DNA from 3 places in the Microbacterium sp. bgisy207 genome. Region 1 is predicted to be linked to each of the others. Evidence: predicted binding sites of a transcription regulator. Region 1 holds the regulator's gene; each other region holds the start of a gene.
The links. Region 1 encodes HrcA, which represses chaperone genes, less so after heat shock. Its sites were predicted from a motif close to TTNGCACTCGNNNNNNNCGAGTGCNAA; they were not measured.
Positions count from the first base shown of each region.

Region 2: groL (chaperonin GroEL) is a predicted target of HrcA. The motif match lies at 862-888, and genes of this name have one in related genera.
Region 3: AC3ENO_RS00845 (Hsp20/alpha crystallin family protein) is a predicted target of HrcA. The motif match lies at 1,368-1,394, and genes of this name have one in related genera.

Region 1 covers NZ_JBYIPB010000003.1:238,908-241,169, forward strand. Annotated here, with positions in the region: gene dnaJ (molecular chaperone DnaJ) at 1-744, opposite strand, end outside; gene hrcA (heat-inducible transcriptional repressor HrcA) at 794-1,828, opposite strand; gene hemW (radical SAM family heme chaperone HemW) at 1,932-2,262, opposite strand, start outside.
Region 2 covers NZ_JBYIPB010000002.1:226,122-228,383, reverse strand. Annotated here, with positions in the region: gene groL (chaperonin GroEL) at 1-830, opposite strand, end outside; gene AC3ENO_RS02760 (cold-shock protein) at 997-1,197, opposite strand; gene AC3ENO_RS02755 (LytR C-terminal domain-containing protein) at 1,327-1,926, opposite strand; gene AC3ENO_RS02750 (DUF3263 domain-containing protein) at 1,926-2,225, opposite strand; gene AC3ENO_RS02745 (DUF2332 domain-containing protein) at 2,235-2,262, opposite strand, start outside.
Region 3 covers NZ_JBYIPB010000001.1:179,639-181,900, reverse strand. Annotated here, with positions in the region: gene AC3ENO_RS00855 (MarR family winged helix-turn-helix transcriptional regulator) at 1-71, shown strand, start outside; gene AC3ENO_RS00850 (TetR/AcrR family transcriptional regulator) at 103-711, opposite strand; gene AC3ENO_RS00845 (Hsp20/alpha crystallin family protein) at 823-1,284, opposite strand; gene AC3ENO_RS00840 (acyl-CoA dehydrogenase family protein) at 1,443-2,262, opposite strand, start outside.

The sequences.
Region 1 (2,262 bases):
AACGGACACCTCGATGTAGAGGTCACCGTGAGCGCCACCGCCCGGCCCCACTTCACCCGAGCCCGGCAGTTGCAGACGCAGCCCCGTATCCACACCGGCGGGGATGTCGATCGACACGGTGCGGCGCGCCCGTACCCGCCCCTGCCCCTGGCACGTGGCACACGGATACGGGATCGTGGTGCCGTAGCCCTGACAGGTGCCGCACGGCTGCGACGTGACGACGTTGCCGAGCAGGCTTCGGACGGTCCGTTGAATGTGCCCCGTGCCGTGGCAGATGTCGCAGCGCACGGGCGACGTCCCCGGCTGAGTGCACGCCCCCTGGCACGTCTCGCACAGGACCGCCGTATCGACATCGATATCGCGGTGGACACCGAAGACGACGTCCTTGAGGTCGAGGTCGACGCGGACCAACGCGTCCTGCCCCCGCTCCTTGCGCGAGCGCGGCCTGCCGCCCCTGGCCGCACCTCCCCCGCCGAAGAAGCTCTCGAAGATGTCGTTGAACCCACCGAAGTCGCCGGCGGCGCCGAACCCACCGTTCGTCCCGCCACCCATGTCGTAGCGCTGCCGTTGCTGCGGGTCGCTCAGGACATCGTAGGCGTGCGTGACGAGCTTGAACCGCTCCGCGGCTTCCTCACCCGGGTTCACGTCCGGGTGAAGCTCCCGAGCAAGGCGCCGGTACGCCTTCTTGATCTCTTCGGGCGACGCATCGCGCGATACGCCAAGGACCTCGTAGTGGTCAGCCACGGTCACCTTTCTGCATCCCGCTGGTGGCAGCGGGTATCTCGTGCGGGGCTCATCGCCCCTTCTCGTCTTCCGCCAGCAGCCGCGTCAAGTAGCGCGCGACGGCGCGCACCGCCGCAAGGTTGCTCGGGTAGTCCATGCGAGTCGGCCCCATCAGTCCCACGCGCGCGCGGGCGCCCGTCGCATCGTAATCGCTCGCGATGACGGATGCCTCGGAGAGTCCGAATGCTTCGTTTTCCCGCCCGATACTGGCGGCCAGGCCGTTGTCGTCGGCGACCATCTCCCCCATGAGACGCAGAATCGTCACCTGTTCTTCAATGGCCTCGAGCAACGGGTAGATGCTCCCGCGGAAATCGCTCTCGCGCAGGGCGAGGTTCGCGGCTCCGGCCATCACGAGCCGGTCCTGTCGGAACTCGTCCAGTTCCTCCTGCACCACTCGCAGAATCTCGGTGACGGCCGATTGGTGCGGGGTGCGCGCGTCCGCGTCAGTCTGCTCCTCGACGCGCTTGGCGCCTTGCCGCACACTTCGACCGACCAGGAGCGTCGAAACCTCCGCGCGTACCCGGGCGAGATCTGTCTCGTCGAGAGCTCCACTGAGCAGAGCGAGTCGCTGGGACACCCGCCCGGTATCGGTCACCACGATCACAAGGATGCGAGAGGGGTCGAGCGCGACCAGTTCCACGTGGGTGATCGTGGCCTTCGAGAACGACGGATACTGCACGATCGCGACTTGACCCGTCAGCTGAGTCAGGGCGCGGACGGTGCGCGCCAGTGCGTCATCCAGATCACCAGGCCCGTCGAGGAAAGTCGCGATCGCCGCCCGCTGCGCCGGCGAGAGGGGGCGGATCTCGGCCAGATGGTCGACGAACACCCGGTAGCCCTTGTCGGTGGGCACGCGACCGGATGAGGTGTGCGGGGCGGCGATCAACTCCTCGTCTTCGAGGAGGGCCATGTCGTTGCGGATCGTTGCCGCCGATACGCCGAACGCGTGACGTTCGACGATGGCTTTGCTCCCGACGGGCTCGCGGGTGTCGACGTAGTCCTGCACGATCGCCCGGAGCACCTGCAGTCCTCGTTCGCTGACCATGTCGCCTCCTTCCGCATCCGGCGTCGACCGAATCGACCGTGGTGTTGGCACTCACATCCTCGGAGTGCCAATTCTAGCGGATGCCTTCCCCTCGCGGCCCGGGTCACACCGTGAGCGCGCGCACAACGGCGTCGGCGAGCAGCCGCCCGCGCCGGGTCAGGATGATCCGTCCGCGCACGGCTTCTTTGCCGTCCGCCAGGCCATCGGCGACCAGGCCGGCGACGGCGGGACGATTCTCGCGCGGCAGCTCGGAGACCGGCAGACCCTCGACGGTGCGCACACGCAGCATCACCCGTTCCAGAAGGCGGGCAGCTTCATCCGGCACCTCACGTCCCGCTCCTGGCGACTCCCCTGACCAGAGGCGCTGAGCATACGCGGCCGGGTGGCGGACGTTCCAGAACCGGACACCGCCGATATGGCTGTGCGCGCCCGGT
Region 2 (2,262 bases), on a different contig from region 1:
GGAGCCTTGACGGCTGCCGACTTGAAGATACCGCGGATCTTGTTGAGCACGAGAGTCGCGAGAGCCTCACCCTCGACGTCCTCAGCGATGATCAGGAGCTCCTTGCCGTCCTGGATCACCTTGTCGACGATCGGCAGCAGGTCCTTGATGTTCGAGATCTTCTGGTTCGCGATCAGGATGTAGGGGTCCTCGAAGACCGCCTCCTGCCGCTCGGGGTCGGTCACGAAGTAGGGGTTGAGGTAACCCTTGTCGAAACGCATACCCTCGGTGAGCTCGAGCTCGGTGCCGAACGTGTTCGACTCCTCGACCGTCACGACACCTTCCTTGCCCACCTTGTCGATGGCCTCGGCGATGAGAGCGCCGATCTCGGTGTCAGCGGCGGAGATCGACGCGGTCGCGGCGATCTGCTCCTTCGACTCGACTTCCTTCGCACCGGCGAGCAGCTCGTCGGTGACTGCCTTGACGGCCTTCTCGATGCCCTTCTTGAGCGAGATGGGGTCAGCGCCGGCCGCGACGTTACGCAGACCTTCGCGCACGAGCGCCTGAGCCAGAACGGTAGCGGTCGTGGTGCCGTCGCCGGCGACATCGTCGGTCTTCTTGGCGACTTCCTTGACGAGTTCCGCACCGATCTTCTCGTACGGGTCTTCGAGCTCGATCTCCTTGGCGATCGAAACGCCGTCGTTCGTGATCGTGGGGGCGCCCCACTTCTTCTCGAGCACGACGTTGCGGCCGCGGGGGCCGAGCGTCACCTTCACGGCGTCAGCCAGAATGTTCAGGCCACGCTCGAGGCCGCGACGGGCCTCCTCGTCGAAAGCGATCATCTTTGCCATGTGTGTCGTCCCTCCCGGACGGGGCTAGGTCTTAGCACTCAGCGATACGGAGTGCTAACCCATTCTGGCACTCGACCATGGGGAGTGCAAGCCGCACGCGACGAAGACGACGAAGGGACGGATGCGGCAGCATCCGTCCCTTCACGAGACCTGTCGTGGGCGGATGCTAGACGACGCGCACGGACTCCGCCTGCGGGCCCTTCTGGCCCGTGCCGACGGTGAACTCGACTTTCTGGCCCTCTTCGAGAACACGGAAACCGGTCATGTCGATGTTCGAGTAGTGGACGAACACGTCTTGACCGTCATCGACAGTGATGAAGCCGTACCCCTTCTCGGCGTTGAACCACTTCACGGTGCCTTGGGCCATGCGTACTCCTGATGCTGGTGGGACACCGTCATCGTATGCACCGAGATCGCGCCGAAACCGCTGCCACGGGAAGTATTGACACGCGCGTCTTCACCTTGTTACGGCCCGGAAACACGGGGGCCGCGCGCGTCAGCCGGTGGGCTCCGGAGTGGGTGCGCCCGCAGCCGTGCGGTCGAGGCCGATCACGATCGTCAGCTGCTTCACGGCGCCCTCGTCGGCTTCTGTCGCCGGGTCGTCGGTGGGCTGGTAGATCGTGCTCTGCTGCACGGCGGCACCCCCGATCACGTCCGCAAGCCCGAGGGCGGCGGCAAGGTCGGCATCCGTCGCGTAGTACACGGTCGTCTCGGGGAAGTCATCGGTTCCCGCTTGACCTGCCAGGACCGTCTCCGGCACCCACCCTGCCGCGATGAGCTGATCCTTCATCTGGGTCGCGAGCCCCGTCTCGGGGGTGGCGTTGAGGATCAACACCGAATAGGAGGTGTCGACGACAGGATCGACCGTCACGGTCGGGGTGGGCTCGGGCGCCGCCTCGGGAAAGAGCACGATACGCCCCGCGACGACGAAGGTCGCAAAGATCCCGACAGCGATCAGGATGACGGTCGCCAGCGCCGCCCAGAAGAACACGACTCCCCCACGCATGTGAGGCTGCTCGGCGCGATGCGCGCCCACCCGTCCGACGTCCTCAGGCAGGTCGTCGAATCGATCGCGTGGGAACGGGGACTTCGGCATCAGACGATCGTACCGATGCCGCCGAGGGAAACCCTGCGCGTACCGGTCGCGGCGTCGCCACCGACCGAACCGGACCGTCCCCCTGCCCGACCACGATCGCGCAGGCGGCGAAGCCGTCCCATCAGCAGCGGGTCGTACGCTTGCGCGTCGACCGAGTCCAGCATCCGCACCAGCAGCTGGTAGTACCGCGCAGGCGACATCCCCAACGTCTGGCGAATCTGTTCCTCTTTCGCCCAGCCGCGCAGGCGGCACGACGATTCGAAGTCGAGAATCGCGCGTTCACGCTCGTTCAAGGGCACGGTGCGAGGTTATCCGCGAGCTGCGACATCCGCGGCG
Region 3 (2,262 bases), on a different contig from region 1:
ACGACGAACTCCGGCAGCTGCGCTCCCTGACCACGAAGCTGCGCCGACCCCGCGTCGTCGACGACTGCTGATCGAGGGCCGCTTCGACCCCGGGCAGTCTCCTCAGCCGAGGAGGTAGCGCTGCACCGCGGGGCCGACCCGCGACGCGAGGTCATCGATCGATGCACCCGCGACTCCGGGGAGTTTCACGATGTATCGAGCGACGATCAGGCCCGCGATCTGCGATGCCGCGAGACTTGCGCGCAACTCGGCATCCGCGGACCCGAGCTCGCGGGCGATCCGACCGACGAGTTCGCGGGAAAGGTAGCCGGTGAGCAGCGGAGTCGTCAGTTTGTTTCCCAGCGCAGCGCGCATGAGCACGACGCCGCGGCGCTGCACCTCCGGCTTGTCCCATGCGGTGAGAACGAAGCGCACGATGCCCTCACCCACCCCGTCGCGGGGGCCGGCGAGGATCCGGGGCAGCTCAAGATCGGGACGGAATGGCGCACCGATGGTCTCGCTGAAGAGATCGGCCTTCGTTCCGAAGTAGTGGTGCACGAGGGCCGCATCGACCTCTGCCCGCGCCGCGATCGCGCGCATGGTGGCACCGTCATATCCGTGGTCACCGAACTCGTCGATCGCTGCCGCCAAGATGCGTTCCCGGGCGGTCGACGTCGCGCCGGGCGGTCGTCCCCGCCTCCGCTTGGGTGCAGGAACGGCGTACTCGGGCATGCCGTCAGCCTACGCGCGAGACCACCACCGGTCGCGGACCCGCTCAGGGCCGCCCCGCACGGAGACGTCCCCGCCACCGTCGCGCGGTGCCGGGGACGTCGGTCACGGGAATCAGGCGCTCGCGCCGGTCTCCTGGATCTCGCTCTTGGACTCGTCGACCGTGATCGTGGCGGGGGCATCCGTCGCGATCTCGATCTTGCGGGGCTGGGCCTTGGGGCTCACCGGAATCGTGACCGTCAGCACGCCGTGCGCGTAACTGGCCGCGATCCCCTCGGTGTCGATTCCCTGTCCCAGGCTCAGCTGGCGCAGGAAGCTGCCGGCCTCACGCTCGCGCGTGATCCACTTGACGCCCTCCTGCGAGGTGAGCGTGCGCTCGGCGCGGATGGTCAGCAGCTGACCGTCGACGTCGACATCGACCGATCCCGGGTCGATGCCCGGCAGGTCGGCCGAGAGCACGTAGTGGTCGCCGTCACGGTACAGGTCCATCGGCATCTGACGCGGGCCGCGCCGGTTGCCGTCGAAGAGTGCGTTCGCGAATCGCTCCATCTCGCGGAGCGGGTCATAGGTTGCCATCTCGTCTCCTTTGTGAGCGGGGCCGGATGCCACATCCGGCCGAGTTCTGAAAGTTGAGTCGTGGTGACTCAACTGACCTCAGATTAGCACTCGCAGCCCTCGAGTGCCAGGTGTCTGGGTGCGCGAGATCATCGCCGTGAGCGAACAGTTCCGGCCGGTCAGCGGAACGCGGGGACGCCGGTGAGCGCCTGTCCGAGCACGAGGGTGTGCATCTCGACGGTGCCCTCGTATGTCAGCACCGACTCCAGGTTCGCCGCGTGCCGGATCACCGGGTACTCCAGCGAGATGCCGTTGGCGCCCAGGATCGTGCGAGCCGTGCGGCAGATCTCCAGAGCCTCCCGAACATTGTTGAGCTTGCCCAGACTCACCTGCTGCGGCGTGAGCAGCCCGGCATCCTTCCGGCGACCGAGATGGAAGGCCAGCAGCAGGGCCTTCTCGTACTCGACGACGCAGTCGACGAGCTTCTGCTGAGTGAGCTGAAACGCTGCTATCGGCTTGCCGAACTGCACCCGCTCCCCCGCGTAGGCAAGGGCCGCCAGCAGCGACGACCGGGCCGCACCGAGCGCGCCCCAGGTGATGCCGTATCGAGCCTCGTTGAGGCAGCTGAGCGGACCCTTCAAGCCGACTACTTCGGGGAGGACGGCGTCGGCGGGGAGCCGCACGCCATCGAGGACGAGTTCGGAGGTGACGGATGCGCGCAGCGACAGCTTGTGGTGGATCCGCGGCGCCGAGAAGCCGGCGGCATCCGTCGGGACCACGAACCCGCGGATGCCGTCATCCGTCTGGGCCCACACGACCGCGACGTCGGCGACGGAACCGTTCGTGATCCACATCTTGCGGCCCTGCAGCACCCAGTCGTCACCGTCGCGCCGTGCGTACGTGCGCATACTGGCCGGATCCGACCCGGCATCGGGTTCGGTCAGACCGAAGCATCCGATCAGTTCGCCCGCCGCCATCGCAGGCAGCCATCGCTGTTTC